Regions from separate parts of the Janthinobacterium sp. PLB04 genome, predicted to be linked through region 1. Evidence: predicted binding sites of a transcription regulator. Region 1 holds the regulator's gene; the other holds the start of a gene.
What was found. Region 1 encodes FliA, which starts transcription of late flagellar genes. Its sites were predicted from a motif close to CTAAAGTTTNNNNNNNNNNNGCCGNTA; they were not measured.

Region 1 (9,191 bases):
ATCGATACGGTCGGCGTGAGCCAGCGCGACCAGATGGTCACGGAGCAGGTGGCCATGCTGTCGGGCGCCGGCGCCGATGTGAAACGCCTGCTGTGCCTGAACTCCACGGCGACCCAGGAAACCCTCAACGAAGTGGTGCGCGCCTACCAGGGCAGCGGCCTGGCCGGCTGCATCATGACCAAGCTCGATGAAGCGGCCTCGATCGGCAACGTGCTCGACGTGGTGATCCGCCAGAAGCTGAACCTGTTTTATGTGTCGAACGGCCAGCGCGTGCCGGAAGACCTGTACCTGGCCGACCGCGGCTACCTGATCGACCGCGCCTTCAAGCTCAAGCGCGATGCGGCGGCGACGCAGTTTTCCGATGCCGAACTGCCGCTCCTGATGGCGCAGGCGGCCGCCCGCAACAATGAAGCGCGCGGGGTGCACCTTGGCTAATTTCGATTTCGACCAGGCCGAAGGCTTGCGCCGCATGCTGGCCGGCCCGCAGCCGCGCGTCATGACGTTCCTCTCGGCCACGCCGCAGGACGACAAGGGCGCCATGCTGGTCAACCTGGGCGCCTCGCTCGTCTACGGCGGCAATGACGTGCTGCTGCTCGACGCCAGCGGCGGCAGCGATGGCGTGGCGGCGCGCCTGGGACTGGCGCACGGCGCCAGCCTGCGCGACGTGGCGCGCCAGCAGTGCGGCTTGAACCAGGTCATCCACCAGGTGCCGCAAGGCTTTGGCGTGGCCAGCCTGGGTGCGCGCAACCATTTGATGGACAGCATGGACTATGCGGGCGAGGACGAACTGCGCCGCCTGGGCAAGACGTTCGAGGTGCTGGCGCGCCAGAGCGGCATCGTGCTGGTCGACGGCGTCGTGGCCGACGAGGGCGATTGCTTCCCCGTGCCCCTGATGGCCTCGTCCGATATCGTCGTGCAAGTGTCGACCAGCGCCACCTCGATCAAGGCGGCGTACTGCCTGATCAAGCGCCTGAGCCAGGAACTGGGGCGCCGTCCGTTCGGTATTCTCGTCACCGGCGCTTCCGAATCCGAGGCAAAAGTGGTATACGATAATATGGCGCAGGCGGCGAGCCGCTACCTGGCCGTGAAGCTGACCTCGATGGGTTCGGTGCCTGCCGACGAGTATCTGCACCGCGCGGCGCGGCTGGGCCGCAGCGTGGTCGATGCGTTTCCGCTGGCGGGCGCCTCGGTGGCGTTTCGCGGACTGGCCGAGCGGCTGGCCCGTTCGGCGGCACCGGTGCTTGGCGGCACCTTGTACCAGACGGGGAGCCCGCACCAGTTCAGCGCCTGAATCGAACCGTAGCACCAGATAAGATGAGAAAACAATAAGCAGCCTATGTACACGGTCAAAGGGAAATCGAACAAGGACTATTTGCTGACGGAGCACATTCCGCTGGTGAAGCGTCTGGCGCACCATATGAAGGCGAAATTGCCGCCTTCGGTCGAGGTCGATGACCTGATCCAGGCCGGCATGATCGGCCTGCTCGATGCCATTAGCCGCTATGAAGAGACGCATGGCGCGCAGTTCGAGACGTATGCCGTGCTGCGCATCCGCGGCGCCATGCTCGACGAATTGCGCACCAGCGACTGGCTGCCGCGCAGCATGCGCCAGAACATGCGCAAGATCGAGGAGGCGATGAGTACCTTGCAGCAGCGCCTCGGCCATCCGCCGACGGAGTCGGAAGTGGCAAAGCTGCTGAAGATGTCGCTGGCCGACTACCAGGAAATGCTGGGCGACGGCGGCGGCCACCAGCTCGTGTACTACGAAGACTTTCATGACCCGGACGGCAATGACAGCTTCCTCGACCGCCACTGCGTGGACGAAGACAGCGACCCCTTGCGCTCCCTGCTAGATACCGATTTCCGGCAATCCGTGATCGATGCCATCGACGCGCTGCCACCACGCGAGAAAATACTCATGGGCCTGTATTACGAAGAAGAGCTGAACCTGAAGGAGATCGGCGCGGTGATGGGCGTGTCGGAATCGCGCGTCTCGCAGCTGCATACCCAGGCCGTCGCGCGCCTGCGCGCAACCTTGAGGGAGCAGGCGTGGACTGGTCCAGCGTAATCGGGCTGGCGCTGGCGCTGGCGGGCCTTTTGGTCGGCCAGGCACTGGAAGGCGGCAAGATGGCCTCCCTGCTGCAGCCGGCCGCCTTTGCCATCGTTGTCATCGGCACCTTCGGCGCCGTGCTGCTGCAAACGCGGCTGCGCACCTTCGTGCGCGGCCTGGAAATGCTGCGCTGGGTGTTTTTGCCGCCGCCCGACACGCGTGCCGCGCTGGCGCGCGACATCGGGCAGTGGAGCCTGACGGCGCGGCGCGACGGCCCGCTGGCGCTCGAGCGCCTGATGGAAAACACGGCCGACCGCTTCAACGCCAAGGGCTTGAGGATGATCGTCGACGGCATCGCGCCCGACAAGCTGCGCCAGCTGCTCGACGTGGAAATCTCCGCCTATGAAATGGCCGAGCGCCAGGCCGTCAAGGTGTGGGAATCGGCGGCCGGTTATTCGCCCACCATCGGCATCCTGGGCGCCGTGCTGGGCCTGATCCACGTGATGGAAAACCTCACCGATCCGAGCAAGCTGGGCGGCGGCATTGCCGTGGCGTTTGTCTCGACGATTTATGGCGTCGGCCTGGCCAACCTGCTGTTCCTGCCGGTGGCGAATAAACTCAAGGCCATCGTCTCGCGCCGCGTGCTGCAATACGAAATCACGGCCGCCGTGCTGTACGACATCGCCACGGGCGACCATACGCGCATCATCGAAGAGCGCGTTTCCAGCCTGCTGCACGAGCACTGACCATGATGCGGCGCGCGCGCAGGAAGTATGACGAGGAACCGGACAACCAGGACCGCTGGCTGATCTCGTACGCCGACTTCATCACCCTGCTGTTCGCCTTCTTCGTTGTCATGTACGCGATTTCGCAAGTCAACGAAGGCAAATACCGCGTCTTCCAGAATGCCATCGGCCAGGCCTTCAGCCTGGAAAAGGGCGCGCCGCCCATCATCATGGAGGCGCCGCAGGCCATTCCGCTGCCGAACCCGGCCCTGAAACGCCGCACGGAAGCCATCCGCCGCGAGCGCGAACACATGACGCGCCTGGCGCAGGACCTGACCTCCACCCTGGCGCCGCTGGTGAAGGAAGGCAAGGTGCGGGTCACGCAGACGAGCCGCGGCGTGAGCGTGGAAATCAATGCCAGCGTGCTGTTCGACCCGGGCGCGGCGCGCCTGACGGTGGAATCGGACCAGGCCCTGCGCGCCGTCGCCGTGCTGCTCAAGGACGATACGCACGACGTGCAGGTGGAAGGGCATACGGACGTGCAGCCGATCAGTAATTCCAACTTTGCCTCGAACTGGGAATTGTCGGCCGCGCGCGCCAGCGCCGTGGTGCGCCTGTTCATCGCCAGCGGCGTCAAGGCGTCGCGCCTGACGGCCGTCGGCCACGCCGACAATATCCCCGTGGCGCCGAACGAAACGGCGGAAGGGCGCGCGCGCAACCGCCGGGTCGCCGTGACGATTTTGTCGGGCATCCCCGAAACGGTGACGGAAGTGCCGACGGCACCGGTGGCCAACTAGACGGGTCTTTCGGGCCGCTAAGGTCAGGCGCATGTCATTCGGTGGTCATACTGGAATGCTAGGCTGTCGCACTTCTTTTCAGCCTCCAGGTCTATCCCATGTCTTACTCCAGAATGTTGCTTCCTTCGGCTATCGCCATCCTGTTGAGCGTCGCCGCTTGCGGCGGCGATAGCGACCCGTCCAGCAGCGTGCCACCGGTCCCGACTGGCCGCTGGATCGCCGGCGACCTGCATACCCACACCACGCAATCGGCCGATGCGGATGTCAGCCAGACGCTGGACAAGGTGCTGGTCAAGGCGTTCGGCAGCTACGGCCTCGACTGGATGGCGCTGTCCAACCATTTGCGCGTCTCCACGCGCGACGCACTGGGCGCGCCGCTGCCGACGCCCATCCCGATGTCCATCGGTGCTGAGCGCTATGAAATTCCACGCGTGCAGGCGCTGCAGGCGGGCGGCACCTATGCCGACAAACTGGTCTTTTCCGGCTTCGAGTGGGACATGCCGACCCACGATCACATCGGCATCGGCCTGTTCGAGGGCGCGGACAAGCTCAGTGCCAGCACCCGGGGCATGAAGGAGTTCGAGTACCTGTTTACCACGCGCGACGCCAGCATGTTCGACGCTGCCGATGTTGCAGCATGGAAAGCCAAACATGGAGAAACCCGCTATAACAAGACGGCAGCCGATGCGCTGCAAGCCATCAACTGGCTCAAGCAGAACTATCCGGAGACCAGCTACGCCGTCATCAACCATCCATCGCGCAACAAGGGCAGTTACAGCATCGCCGACTTGCGCGCCTTTAACGATGCCGCCCCCAACATCATGTTCGCCATCGAAGGCATGGTCGGCAACCAGATGGAACCGGACCGCGGCGGCTACACGGCCGCCTATACGGACGACAATGCGCTGCTGCGCGTGTATGGGGGCGTCGATTACGTGGTGGCCAAGCTGGGCGGGCCATGGGATGCGCTCCTGGGCGAGGGGCGCCGCATCTGGAACCTGACCGATTCGGATACCCACTTCAAGATCGTCGGCGGCAACAGCAGCGGCTATTTCCCCGGAGAGTATGCGAAGAACTATGTGTTCAACAGCGCGCAAGGTGCGCCGCTGGCGAAAGACTTGCTGGCCGGTTTGCGTTCGGGCAAGATGTTCTCGACTTACGGCGATCTGATCAACGCGCTGGACTTCAACCTGGCCAGCAAGGACGACCGCAAGGAGATGGGCGGGGAGCTGAAGGTCGGCAACGGCGATAAAGTCACCATTACCATCCGCTTCAGGAGCCCGGCCAAAAACAACTACGAAAAGCCCGTCGATAGCGGCGTGGCCGCCGGCGTCAAGCCCGTTGTCGACCATGTCGACCTGATCGTCGGCGATGTGGGCGCGAAGGCGGCGGCGGGTACGCCGGCCTACAACGTTGCCGCCAATGCCAGCACGCGGGTGCTCAAGCGCTTCACCAGCGCGGACTGGAAAGTCGGGGCCGACGGCTACTACAGCGTAAGCTACGAAACGACGGCGACGAAGAACCAGTATTTCCGTTTGCGCGGCACCAATCTGGGTACCGATGTCGCCGGCCTGACGCAGGCTGGCGAGCCGCTGGCCGACCAGCGAACGGGCACGACGGACAGCACCCAGCGTTTCAATGACATCAACGACCGCAATTACCGCAGCCTGTGGTTCTATTCGAATCCCGTATTCGTCACCTTGCGTTAATACGCTGCACGGCGCGCCACCGGATGGGGCGCGCCGGGCTTGATCCCGCTTCCACTTGGTACAATCGCGCCTTCTCCCTTTTTATCTCCCCATCATGAAAAGCAGCTCCCAGGGCGGTCTCGTCTATTCCACCGAAACGGGCCGCATGTGTCCCGCCTGTCGCCAGCCGCTGGCGCAATGCGCATGCAAGGCGCAGGCCAAGGCGGCGCCTGCGGGCGATGGCGTGGTGCGCGTGTCGCGCCAGACCAAGGGCCGTGGCGGCAAGAGCGTCACCGTGGTCAAGGGTTTGCCGCTGGACGCCATGGCGCTGGCCCTGCTGGGCAAGCAGTTGCGCACGCAGTGCGGCTCGGGCGGCACGGTCAAGGATGGCGTGATCGAGGTGCAGGGCGACCATGTCGACGCCATCCTGGCCGCGCTGACCAGGCTGGGCCACCAGCCGAAAAAGGCTGGCGGCTGAGCGTGCGGAGGCGTGCGGCCCGCTGCCGCAGGCCTGTGGTAACGTGCATTTCCTTTTATGCGCCACCTCATCATGAATAGCAAACTGACCGGCATCGCCGGCGCCGCTGCCATCGCGGCGGTACTGGCGCTCGTGTACTGGCCCGCACCCGACGCCAGCGCGCCGCAAGCGGATGCGGCTGCAGCCAGCGCGCCGGCGGGACGCAGCCTGGCGTCGTATCTGAATATCGACGCCGCCCCCGTCGCCGATGCCGCGCCCGTTCCCGTGACCCTGGCACAGCAGCTTGCGCGCCTGGCCGCCAGCGGCAGGGCGGAAGACGCGTATGCGGCGTTCAGCCTGATCGACGACTGCATCGTCTTCCAGCAGGAAGGGCGCTTGCCGGGCATGGAATTCGAGCTGGGCCGCGAGATGACGGTGGAAGAAAAAGCCGCCCAGCAGCAGCTGTGCGCGGGCCTGACACAGCGCCAGCGCGAGGACCGGCTCGGCTACCTGGCCACCGCCGCCAAGGCGGGCGTGCCGGGCGCGGCCACCCTGTTCCTGTCGGAAGGTCCGTTCGGCGACCGCAGCGCGCTGCGCAACCGTCCCGACGATCCGCTGGTGCAGGCATGGAAACGGCAAGCCATCGCCCAGTTGACGGCGCAGGCGGACGAGGCTGAACTGACCAGCGTGGCTACCCTGATGATGGCGTACTTGCGCGATGGCGAGGTGGTGCGGAAGGATGCGCCGCAAGCGTATGGCTACCTGCTGGCCCTGCGCCAGGTCTACGACGATATCCTCGCGCCCGGCGTCACCAATCCGTATCAGGATGAGTACTGGCACTGGCTGCAGGCGGAGCTGACGCCGGAGCAGCAAGCCGCGGCCAGCGCCAGGGCGCAAGCCATCGTGGCGAAATACCGCCAGCATGCGGGGCGTCCCGCGCACGGTTGAGCTGGCAAGGCCGCTGCTCCTTGCCGGGTTGCTGTTAACTAAGGGGGATTAGCCGATGACGACGCGCCGGCTGGCCGTGTTTGTCGTCGGTTGGCCGCTGGGGCCGTAGAAATTGCCGCTCTGGGCCGGGGGGCGCATGGCGTTCAGGGCGCCTTGCGTATGTACCATATGCTTGTTGACGAGCAGGCTGTTCAGGCGGTTTTGTTCCTTGGCTTCGCGCGTCGTCTCGAGCAGGGCTTTCCACAGGGGCGCCGCTTCCGCTTCGCCGGCACCCACCAGCCAGTCTTCCATGCCCGCTTCGGCCGCCATGAAACCGGCCGCCGCCAGCGCCTGGTGGCGTTGCGCCGCCAGCTGGCTCAATTGTCCTACGAGTGCCGTCTTGCGCACCGTGAGCTCCGTGATTGCATCGATGTCAGCCGCAACCAGATGCCGCTGTTCTTCTTTCATCAATGCCAGCAATGTGGTCATGAGCTGTTGCTCGTCGCGCAGGCTGGAAAACGGAGTCACTGATTGCATGAGGGAACCTATCTATTTCGTGAGTGCAGCAAGTCCTTGACCGTGTCGAGGAGACCGTCCGCCACTTTTTCTGAGTTGACCTGGAACTGGCCGTCGGCGATCGCCAGCTTGATGCGTTCGACTTTTTTCGTGTCGAACACGGCGCCGCTGCCGGCAGTTGCACTGGCCGCTAATGCCTGTCCTTGCGGCGACAGGCGTACATTGTCCGACGTTGTCGGTGTTGCCTGGGCTTTCTCGGCATTCCGGGCGCCGGAGGTACTCGCGGGCGCCACCGGCAGGCCGGGATTGCTTTTAATGGTGTTGTCGGTAATTTTCACAGCGTGATCCTCGTCTGGTCGAAGTCAAAAAACTCCGGGATATGTGTCATTATCGGCACCTTCTCCCGAAACTTTAGTGCGCCAGACCACAATATCGCTGTCCATCCGTGTTTAAAAGGCGACCTCCACCAAGCCGCCTGCGCGCGCCACGCCGCTGATCTGCTGGCCGCTCTGCGTGCGTACCTGCACCGTCTGGCCATCGCCGGCGCTGCCGATGGCGCGCCCTTCTGATGCCACCTGGAAACCATTGCCACTGGAAACGACGCGTACCAGCTGGCCTTGCATCACCACCGGCTTGCGGCGCAGGGTGTCGAGGCGCATCGGCGTGCCGGGTGGCAAGGAAATATTCGTGCTGGCGCCCACCACCTGGGCCATGTCCGTGGCGATGCCTGCCGGCAATGCGGCCAGGTCGCCCTGCATCGTTACCAGCTGGCTGGCGTCGATGGCTTGCCCTTGCGCCAGCGGCACGGCGCTGGCCACGTAGTCGCCGACGACGGCCACGTTCGCTTGCAGATAGATGGTCCAGTTGCTTGGCGCCGTGCAGCGCACGCCGACGGTGGTCTTGCCCCAGGCGCGCGCGCCCGGCGCCATGAATGCTTGCGGCGCGGGGCAGGCGGCCAGGTTCAGGCGCGGATCGACGGCGCCGACGGTCACCGTCACCTTGCCGGGCAAGCCGTTGCTTTGCACTTGCAGGAATTGTTCCACGCTGTTGCGCAGCGCTTCCGGCGTCTGGCGGCCGGCGTTTTGCGCCTGGGCCAGCAGTGGCAGGGAGGCAAGAGCGAAGAGGAAAGCAAGCGTTGTTTTCATGGTGATAGGCCTCTGGAATAGTGCCATGATAGTGCGCGCGGCCCCGTTCGAAGCCCCGATTAAGGGGTAAAAGTACGGTCTGATCCGGCGATGGTCTTGCTGGTGGGCGCCGTACTATGTTTCCTGTCATCACTAATCCGCCATCCTTCCGCCATCTCGGGCGCCAGTGGCAGATCTTTCCGGAGCCTGACATGATAGGGAAACTCGACGATTACATGCGCTTCAACGAGACGGCGCTGAGCCTGCGCTCGACGCGCCAGGAATTGCTCGCCTCGAATATCGCCAATGCCGACACGCCCAACTACAAGGCGCGCGATGTCGATTTCGCCGCCGCGCTGAAGGGCGCGATGGCGCGCAAGGATGGCGTGCCGCCGGCCCTGAAGGGCACGGCACCGCAGCATATGCCGGGCAAGGGCGTGGCCGCGGCTGCGGGCGCAGCCGGCGGCGGCAAGGTCGAGACCCTGGCCGACGGCACGCCGCTGCTGTACCGCGCGCCGGCCCAGGGCGCCGTCGATGGCAATACGGTGGACATGGATCTCGAGCGCAACGCCTTTGCCGACAATGCCATCCGCTACGAGGCGGCCGTGACGTTCCTTAACTCGCAGATCAAGGGCATGCTGACGGCCATCCAGGGAGGACAATAATCATGTCGCTATTTAATATCTTCAATGTTTCCGGTTCGGCCATGAGCGCCCAGGCGCAGCGCCTGAACACGGTGGCCAGCAACCTGGCCAATGCCGACAGCGCCACCAGCGCCACGGGCGAAGCCTACCGCGCCAAGCAGGTGGTGTTCGAAGCCGTGCCCATGGCCAATGGCGCCACGGCCGTCAAGGTGCAGAAGGTGATCGAAGACCCGTCGCCGATGAAGCTGGTCTACGACCCGAAG
Region 2 (9,191 bases), 2.8 Mb from region 1:
GTGCGAACAGACAGGCGGTTCCGTCAAGCCCATCAAGGCCGGCAAGGCTGCCAAGCCGGCCACGCAACCGTAAGCGTCCGCCGCCTGCCCATGCCGCCGACCATCCAGGCGCTTGCCGGCGTCGGCCTGCGCGCCGTGCACTACCGCGACTTCCTGGCGCGCCGGCCCAAGGTGGGCTGGCTGGAAGTACACACTGAAAATTATCTGCAGCCGTCGGGCTGGGATCATCATGTGCTGCAGACCCTGCGCCAGGATTACCCGATCAGCCTGCATGGCGTGGGCCTGGGCCTGGGTTCCGCGCGCGGTTTTTCCGAGGCGCACCTGCAGCGCGTGCGCGCCGTGGCCGAGCGCATCGAGCCCGCCCTCGTGTCGGAACACCTGTGCTGGGGCGCCGTGGCGCAGCGGCAACTCAACGATCTGTTGCCGCTGGCCTTGAACGGCGCCGCCCTCGATTTGCTGTGCGCCAGGGTGGGGCGAGTGCAGGATGTGCTGAAAAGGCCGATCTTGCTGGAGAATGTCTCCACTTACCTGCGTTTTGCCGACGATGCCATGAGCGAGACGCAATTCTTGGCGGAACTGGCGCGCCGCAGCGGCTGCGGGTTGCTGCTCGATATCAATAACTTGTATGTGAACCAGTGCAACCACGGCGAAGACGCCTTGACGGCCATGCAGTCCATTGCGCCGGGCAGCGTGGGTGAGCTGCACCTGGGCGGCCACCTGCTGACGCCGCACGCCGTGGTCGATCACCATGGCGCCGCCGTGGCCGATCCCGTCTGGGACTTGTATGCGGCTGCCTTGCTGCGCTTTGGCGCTGTGCCCACCCTGATCGAATGGGATACGGATCTGCCGCCGCTGGATATCCTGCTGGGCGAGGCGGACAAGGCGCAGGCCATGCTGGCGCGCCATGTGCCGCAGACGCCATGGCAGGGAGCGGCGCTGCCGTCCTCGCCAGCGCCAGTGCCGCTCGACGCGCTGGCGGCTGGCCAGCAAGCGTTTGCCGCAGCCTTGCTGGATACGGCGGCAGCCTTGCCGCCGTTCGCGGGAGACGCGGTGCCACAGCGTTTCTCACTGTACCGCGGCAGCCTGGGCGCCAACTGGCGCCGCACCCTGAGCCAGGTCTACCCCGTCGTGCTGGCGCTGGTGGGGGAGGAATTCTTCGGTGGCCTGGCGCACGCGTATGGCCGGCAGATGCCATCCGATAGCGCTGATTTGAATCAGTTTGGTGCCCGTTTCGCCGATTTTCTCGCTGTGTTCCCGCCCGTGGCGGAGTTGCCCTATCTGCCGGACATGGCGCGCTTGGAATGGGCCTTGCACCTGGCACATTACGCAGCCGATGCGCAGGGCCTGGCGCCAGAGGCGCTGGCCGCCCTGCATCCCGATCAACTGGAAGCGCACTGTTTTACCTTGCATCCCGCTTGCGTTTTGCTGGCGTCCGGCTGGCAGGTGGCGGCCCTATGGCAGGCGCATCAGGATGGTGAAGGGCAGGGGATGTTTCCGCAAGAGATGCAGGTGGCCAGCTACGCGCTGGTATGCCGGACGCGCTGGAAGGCGCAGGTGCTGGTACTGGATGCGGCCGCGCATGCGGCATTGCTGGCCTTGCAGCAGGGGCAGACCTTTGGCGCCGCGCTCGATGCGGCGTTCGAGCTGGATCCGGCATTTGACCTGGCCGCATACTTGCGCCAGTGGCTGGCGCATGCCGTATTGACGGCGTGACGGTTTAGTACGCCTATCAAAACCTACTACGCGTCGTAATTTGCGGTCTGCGATGCTCACTGTACCTTCGTACAGTTGCGCTTCTCAACCACAACTTCCTTCCGCTCGCTACGGTTTTGTCAGGCCTTGTTATTCGAAGGCCCGCAGCACGCGCGCTTCGCCCGTCTGATCGCGGTACAGGGTATTCGCGGCCAGGGTGGCGTCCATCATGCGCGTCACTTGCTCTTCTTCAAAGCGGGCCAGCTCGGCCGTGGCCGCGACGAGGGCCAGTTCCAGCCTGGCGCGCGCCCCCTGGTACAGGCTGCTGGTGTATTTGTCTGTGTTGCGCAGCAATTCTTCCGCGTTTTCTATTACCTGGCGCAAGTCGCCGATCAGGCGTTCCTGGCTGCGCGTACCTTGTTCGGGATGGTCCATGGCGCTTCCCTTCTGCAATCGATATTTATCTGGCAATAACGACATGTTGCAGCTTGATCCAGGCAGCCGGCTGGCAGCGGTGATGGCTGGAAGCATGGGGCTGCTTTCGCGCCCCATGCCGGCATCAAGCGGGGCCGACGACCGTGATACGGATATCGCCCACGCTGACGACCTGGCCGGCGCGGATCTTGGCGGTCTTGCGCAATTCCTTCTTGCCATCGACCTTCACCACGCCGCTATCGACCATGACCTTGCCTGCGCCACCGCTGTCGCACAGGCCGACCAGCTTCAACAGCTGGTTCAGCTCGACGAACTCGGATGTTAAATCAAAGCTTACTTTTTGCATTGTATCCCTTATTGCAATGATGTGTTTTAAACACTTGATGACGACCTCAACTAATCCCTAGTTTACCTGAAGCCGCCAGCAATGCAGGGTGCAGCCTCAGCTTTTGTTGGGACGCGTCATCTCCAGGGGCACGATCCACGCGCCAAATTGCTCTTCCGTCACAAAGCCCAGGGCCAGCGCCGCGTCCTTCAGGGTCGTGCCTTCATGCTGGGCCTGCTTGGCGATTTGCGCCGCCTTGTCGTAGCCGATGTGCGGCGCCAGCGCCGTGACCAGCATCAAGGAACGCTCCATCAGTTCGGCGATGCGTTCGCGGTTCGGCGCGATGCCGTGGGCGCAATGCTCGTCGAAGCTGCGCATGCCGTCGCCCAGCAGGCGCGCGCTTTGCAGAAAGTTGTGCGCAATCAAGGGTTTGAAGACATTCAGCTCGAAATTGCCCGAGGCGCCGCCCACCGTGATGGCGACGTCGTTGCCGAAGACCTGGCAGCACAGCATGGTCAGCGCTTCGCACTGGGTAGGATTGACCTTGCCCGGCATGATGGAGCTGCCCGGCTCATTTTCGGGGATGGTGATTTCGCCCAGGCCGGAACGGGGGCCGGAGGCCATCCAGCGCACGTCGTTGGCGATTTTCATCAGGGCCGTGGCCAGGGTTTTCAGTGCGCCATGGGCGGCGACGAGGGCGTCGTGGGCGGCCAGGGCGGCGAACTTGTTGCTGGCCGTCTCGAACGGCTGGCCCGTCAGGCGCGCCAGCTCGGCCGCGATGCGGCCGGCAAATTCCACGTGGGCATTCAAGCCCGTGCCCACGGCCGTGCCGCCGGCGGCCAGTTGCAGCAGCGGCGGCAACGATGCCGTGATGATGTGCTCGGCAAAGTCCAGTTGCGCCACGTAGCCGGAAAATTCCTGGCCCAGGGTCAGCGGCGTCGCATCCTGCAAATGGGTGCGGCCGATCTTGACGATGTCGGCAAATTCCGTGGCTTTCGCATCCAGGGTGGCGCGCAGCTGGCGCAGCGGCGGCAAGACCGTGTTGGCAACGGCCAGGGCGGCGGCCACGTGGATGGCTGTCGGAAAGATATCGTTCGAAGACTGGCCCAGGTTGACGTCGTCGTTCGGGTGCAGCAGGCGCTCGGCGCCCCGCAAGCCGCCGATCAGCTCGGAACCGCGGTTGGCCAGCACTTCGTTCATGTTCATATTGCTTTGCGTGCCAGAGCCCGTCTGCCAGACGGCCAGCGGGAATTCCGCGTCGTGCTTGCCGGCCAGCACTTCGTCGGCCGCCTGCGTGATGGCCACGGCTTTCTTGCCATCTAGTAATCCCAAGTCCAGGTTGACGTGGGCGGCCGCGCGCTTGACGGTGGCCAGGGCGGCGATCAGTTCGGGCGGCATCTTTTCCGTGGAAATGTGGAAGTGCTCGAGCGAGCGCTGCGTTTGCGCTCCCCACAGCCGGTCGGCGGGTACGTCGATCGGGCCGAAACTGTCGCGTTCGATTCTGCTACTCATGACATCCCTTTCATCGATAGAGGTGGATCGAGTGTACTCCAGGCGCAAAAAAGGCACAGGATGATGCTGTAATGCATCATTTTTACCCTGGCCTATCTATATTTTTGCGTTTTCCTGCCGTTAAAGACAGGCGAGTTCCCCTTATTTACCCTGTTATCAAAGTGATCAGTCCATGCAGAGCAGCAGTCTTCCCCGTTGGTCCCTGATCGCGTGCGCCGCCGCCAGCCTGGCCTTGCCGCCCGTCATGGCGGCCGAACTGGGCGAGATGGCCGTGCTGTCGCATGTGGGCCAGCCTCTGCTGGCCGAAATCGAACTGACGGCTCTGGCGCCCGAGGAAGCCAATGGCGTGGCCGTGCGCCTGGCTTCGCCCGATGTGTACCGCGGCGGGGGCATCGGCATGGATCCGGCCCTGCAAACCTTGACGATCAGCCCGCTGGAACGCGGCGGGCGCCACTATGTGCGCGTGAGTACCCGGCAAGCGATCCAGGCGGGCCATGTGCATCTGTATTTGTTGCTGGGCAGTGGCAATGGCGCCGTCGTGCGCCTGGGCACCGTGTGGCTGACGGCGGCCCCGCCTGCTGCCGCTGCCGTCAGTGCGCCAGTCCGGCCCGCGATTCCGTTGCCTGCGCCCGTATCCGCACCGTTGCCACGGGCTGCGGCCGGCGCGCCGTCACCCGATGCCGCCGCGCTGGCGGCCCGCGCGCGCGCCGAGGGCCTCGTGCGCCCGGCGCGCGTGTTCGTGCCGCCGGCCGCGCCCGCGCCGGCTGTGCCCGCGCTGCGTCCGGCGCCGTTGCGCCGCGCGACGGCGCCCGTCGCCGCCTGCGCGCCGCAGGCCAATGTGGAGCAGGCGCAAGCGTGCGTGGCGCTGGATGAGAAAAACGCGGCTTTGAATGAGAAGCTCGGCGAATTGGAAGGCAAGCTCGGCGCCTTGCAAAAGGCGCTGGCTCAGCCTGCCACCGCTGCCGCCGTCGCTGCGCCTGCTGCCGCGCCGGCCGAGGCGCGGGTGCCGCATGCCAAGCCCAAGCCCCTGGTGCCGCCAGCGGGCGAGAAGGCGGCGGGTGGCAATGGCTTGCTGTGGCTCGGCATCGGCACTCTGGTCTTCCTGTTGCTGACGGCGGTCATCGTGTATGTCGTGCGCAAGCGCAAGCAGGCGGCCGGGCCGGGCGCGCCGTCGAAATACTGGGTCTTGCTGCGCAAGCCTTTCAGCCGCAAGAAGAAGGATGTGCCCGTGCTGACGGAAGCGGTGGAAGGCGGGGTAGGGGCTGAGCCGGAACCGGAGCCGTTCTCGCGTTAACGCTGATGCAAGGCGGCACGACAATTTGATATAAAAAAAGATATTGAAAAAATACATGGAAACGCTTGCCAATCGCGTTGCTTATTTCTTAAAGATGGTGATATGATTAATTCAGTGGACTTGCTCTACGATAAAACAGCCCCAGCCTGGCGCAGTCACCAACGATAGTGTGGCGCGGCAAACAGGTGTAGCGTTGCATAAACGCCTGGGTCTGGAAGCGGTTTGCGATGCCGACGATGTGCTCGCGAACGCCGGATGCAACCGGCAGCGAGGCGACGCCAGGAGATACCTGGGGCTCGCCTTCCAAATTCCCCTTCCTTGCCTGGTGCCGCAGATGGCGCGCTCCCTGGCACGGAGACAGACGCAAAAAAAGCACCCGCAGGTGCTTTTGTCGTTTCTGGTGCTGCAAGTTTCTTACATGCGGGCGCGCGAACCTGGCATGGCGCTCGGCAACTGCGTCATCCACGGTTCCGTGATGCTGCGGATTTCGCGGTCATTTGCCAAGATTTGCTTGAGCAAGTCGATCTTGCGCAGGCGCGAGGCGCCGGCCAGGGCGGGTACCTTGCCTGTCATGGTCGCGCTGGCGGCGCTGGCGCACTGGTTTTCCAGGGTATCCAATCCATCCCAGTCGCTCGAACGTGCGGCCAAGACCATTTTATTGGTCATTCCTGCAATATTTTCATACATCGAGAGAACGTCGTTGGAGGTCATGAGCACACCCGTAACTAGTGAATGGATTACCGCTTGTCTAGATTAACGGCGGCTGCAACGGGAACTTGAGGGTGTTTTTGAAAAAAAATGAAAATAATTTAGATGATTGCTTGCCTGCTGCCGGAATCGCCTCCCAAGACGCATGCCTGCTGGCGTCGTGGTGACCGGGGAATGTGTTGCGGCGCTTCAAAACGCGTTATGATTTTGCATACTACTGTCGTTACTTTGCCTGAAAGGATCACCATGCGCGTTGTCACTGCTGCCGCTTCCTCTTTCCCTGCTTCCTGGCGCAAGCGCGCCATGGCGCTGGCCCTGTCCGGCATCGCCCTGGCCGGGGGTGTCGTCCACGCGCATGGCCAGGAGGCGGCCGCCAGTCCTGCCGCCGCGATGGCGGCACCCACGGCTGTCTTGCCCGGCGACGATTTCTACGATTACGTGAATGGCGACTGGCTGCGCGGCACGGAGATTCCCGCCGACCGCAGCAGCTGGGGCTCGTTCGCCATCCTCGCCAATGCGACCAACGAGCGCATCATCGCCCTCGTCGAAGGCCTGGCGGCGGCGCCGCAGGCGGATGCATCGGCGCGCCAGGTCAGCGATTTCTACCGTTCCTGGATGGATGAGTCAGCTATCGAAGCGAAAGGCTGGGCGCCGATCAAGCCGCTGCTGAAGAAGATCGATGGCATACGCGACCAGGCAGGGCTGGCCCGCGCGCTGGGCGAGAGCTTGCGCGCCGATGTCGACCCGCTCAATGCCACCAATTTTTATACGGAAAACCTGTTCGGCCTGTGGGTGGCGCAAGACTTGAACGACACCACGCGCAACGTGGCCTACCTGCTGCAGGGCGGGCTGGGCTTGCCCGACCGCGCGTTCTACCAGGGCGACAGCGCGCGCATGCAGGGCTTGCGCGCAGGCTACCAGGCGCATATCGCCGCCATGCTCAAGCAGGCTGGCTACAGCGATGCGCCGGCCCGCGCCGCGCGCGTGTTTGCGCTGGAACAGAAAATTGCCGCCAGCCACGCCAGCCGCGAGGATTCGGCCGATGTCGCCAAGGGCAATAACGCGTGGCGTGCCGCCGACTTCGCCAGCAAGGCGCCTGGACTGGACTGGAAGGCCTTCTTCCAGGTGGCCGGCTTGGGCAGGCAGACGGACTTCATCGTCTGGCATCCGACGGCCATGACGGGCAGCGCGGCGCTGGTGGCGAGTGTGCCGCTGGCCACATGGAAGGATTTCCTGGCCTTCCACGCGATCAATCATTTCAGCACGACCTTGCCGAAAGCGGCCGCCGACCAGCGCTTCGCCTTCTACGGCAGCGCCTTGAGCGGCACGCCGCAGCAGTCGCCGCGCAGCAAGCGCGCGCTGGCCGCGACGAATGCAGCCCTGAGCGACGCCGTCGGCAAGCTGTACGTGGAGCGCTATTTCCCGCCTGAATCGAAAGCCCGCGTACAGGACATGGTGACGAATATCGTCGCCGCCTTCTCGCGCCGCATCGACAAGCTGGACTGGATGGCGCCGGCCACCAAGGCGCAGGCGCAGGAAAAACTCAAGACCCTGTACGTGGGCGTCGGCTATCCGGAACGCTGGGACAGCTATGCGGGCTTGCGCGTGGTGCGCGGCGATGCGCTGGGTAATGTGCAGCGGGCGGAACAGTTCCACTACCGGCAGGAGCTGGCCAAGCTGGGCCAGTCGCCTGACCGCAAGGCCTGGGCCATGCCGGCGCAGCTGGTCAATGCCGTCAACCTGCCGCTGCAAAATGCGCTGAACTTTCCGGCCGCCATCCTGCAGCCGCCATTCTTCGACCCCCAGGCATCCGATGCGGCCAACTATGGCGGCATCGGCGCCACCATCGGCCACGAGATCAGCCACAGCTTCGATGACCAGGGCGCCCAGTTCGACGCCCAGGGCAAGTTGCGCGACTGGTGGACGCCGGCCGACCTGGCGCATTTCCAGACCGCATCCAAGCAATTGGTGGCGCAGTTCGCGGCCTACAAGCCGTTTCCCGACCTGAGCGTGAATGGCCAGCTGACCCTGAGCGAAAACCTGGCCGACCTGGCCGGCGTGGCGGCCGCGCATGACGCGTTCACCTTGTCGCAGCAGGGCAAGCCGGCGCAGGCGGATGCGGACCGCGATTTCTTCACGGGTTATGGCGTCAGCTGGCGCAGCAAGGCGCGCGAAGCGGCGGCGCGCCAGCAAATCCTCACGGATGGCCATGCGCCGGCGCAATACCGCGCCGCCACCGTGCGCAACCTCGACGCCTGGTACCCGGCCTTCGACGTCCAGCCGGGGCAGCAGCTGTACCTGGCGCCGGAACAGCGCGTGCGCGTCTGGTAGGTTATAAAGCGGTGCCAGCGCGCAGTGCGCTGGCACCGTAAAATGGCGGCACATATCGACAGGACCGCCATGAAGCCAACCCCACCGCAAGACCCCATCCACGCCATCACCGGGCGCACCCTGGCTCATTACGACGCCAGTGCCGAGCAGTTTTTCGAAGGCACGCGCGACCACGACGTCAGCCAGAACATCGCCGCGCTGCTGGGGGCCATCGGCAAGCCGGCGCCCCTGGATATTCTCGACCTGGGCTGCGGCCCTGGCCGCGATCTGAAAGCGTTCACGGCCATGGGCCACCATGCGACGGGCGTCGATGGCTGCCCCCGCTTCGTCGAGATGGCGCGCGCCTACAGCGGCTGCACCGTATGGCAGCAGGATTTCGTCGACCTCGATCTGCCCGCCGCGCACTTCGACGGCGTGTTTGCCAATGCCGTGCTGTTCCACGTGCCCAGCGCCGCCTTGCCCGGCGTGCTGCGCGCTTTGTACGCGTGCCTGAAGCCCGGTGGCGTGCTGTTCAGCTCGAACCCGCGCGGGCAGAACCAGGAAGGCTGGAATGGCGCGCGCTATGGCAGCTATCACGACGAAGCGACGTGGGCCGCCTACGTGCAGGCGGCCGGTTTTACCTTGGTCGAGCAGTACTACCGCCCGCCCGGCTTGCCGCGCGACCAGCAGCCGTGGCTGGCCACCGTGTGGCGCAAGCCCGTGTGATCGCCGATATTGGCGCAAATTGAGCATGTGTTAGGAACCGTACAGAGCCTTTGATCCCCCTTGCGTACTATGGATACATCGACACGCAGCAAGCAGTTTGCAACAGCGTGTGAGCCGCAGTACCGGCCCTTCGGGGCCGGACAACAGATGTACCAACTACAGTGAGGATCCATCATGAACAAAGATCAA

Region 2: a site for FliA is predicted at 6,013-6,039, ahead of LSO07_RS07450 (flagellar protein FliT). Genes of this name have one in related genera too.

Annotation. Positions count from the first base shown of each region.
Region 1 covers NZ_CP088968.1:5,354,339-5,363,529, reverse strand. The annotation lists gene flhF (flagellar biosynthesis protein FlhF) at 1-435, shown strand, start outside; gene LSO07_RS23695 (MinD/ParA family ATP-binding protein) at 428-1,291, shown strand; gene LSO07_RS23690 (RNA polymerase sigma factor FliA) at 1,337-2,068, shown strand; gene LSO07_RS23685 (flagellar motor protein) at 2,050-2,796, shown strand; gene motD (flagellar motor protein MotD) at 2,802-3,572, shown strand; gene LSO07_RS23675 (S-layer protein) at 3,671-5,281, shown strand; gene LSO07_RS23670 (translation initiation factor Sui1) at 5,376-5,738, shown strand; gene LSO07_RS23665 (hypothetical protein) at 5,811-6,665, shown strand; gene LSO07_RS23660 (flagella synthesis protein FlgN) at 6,714-7,181, opposite strand; gene flgM (flagellar biosynthesis anti-sigma factor FlgM) at 7,190-7,498, opposite strand; gene flgA (flagellar basal body P-ring formation chaperone FlgA) at 7,610-8,305, opposite strand; gene flgB (flagellar basal body rod protein FlgB) at 8,497-8,949, shown strand; gene flgC (flagellar basal body rod protein FlgC) at 8,952-9,191, shown strand, end outside.
Region 2 covers NZ_CP088968.1:1,724,601-1,733,791, forward strand. The annotation lists gene LSO07_RS07420 (BufA1 family periplasmic bufferin-type metallophore) at 1-73, shown strand, start outside; gene bufB (MNIO family bufferin maturase) at 91-1,713, shown strand; gene LSO07_RS07430 (hypothetical protein) at 1,843-2,127, opposite strand; gene LSO07_RS07435 (RNA-binding S4 domain-containing protein) at 2,252-2,473, opposite strand; gene fumC (class II fumarate hydratase) at 2,570-3,964, opposite strand; gene LSO07_RS07445 (type IV pilus assembly protein FimV) at 4,137-5,258, shown strand; gene LSO07_RS07450 (flagellar protein FliT) at 5,673-5,912, opposite strand; gene LSO07_RS07455 (M13 family metallopeptidase) at 6,213-8,297, shown strand; gene LSO07_RS07460 (class I SAM-dependent methyltransferase) at 8,367-9,002, shown strand; gene LSO07_RS07465 (CsbD family protein) at 9,177-9,191, shown strand, end outside.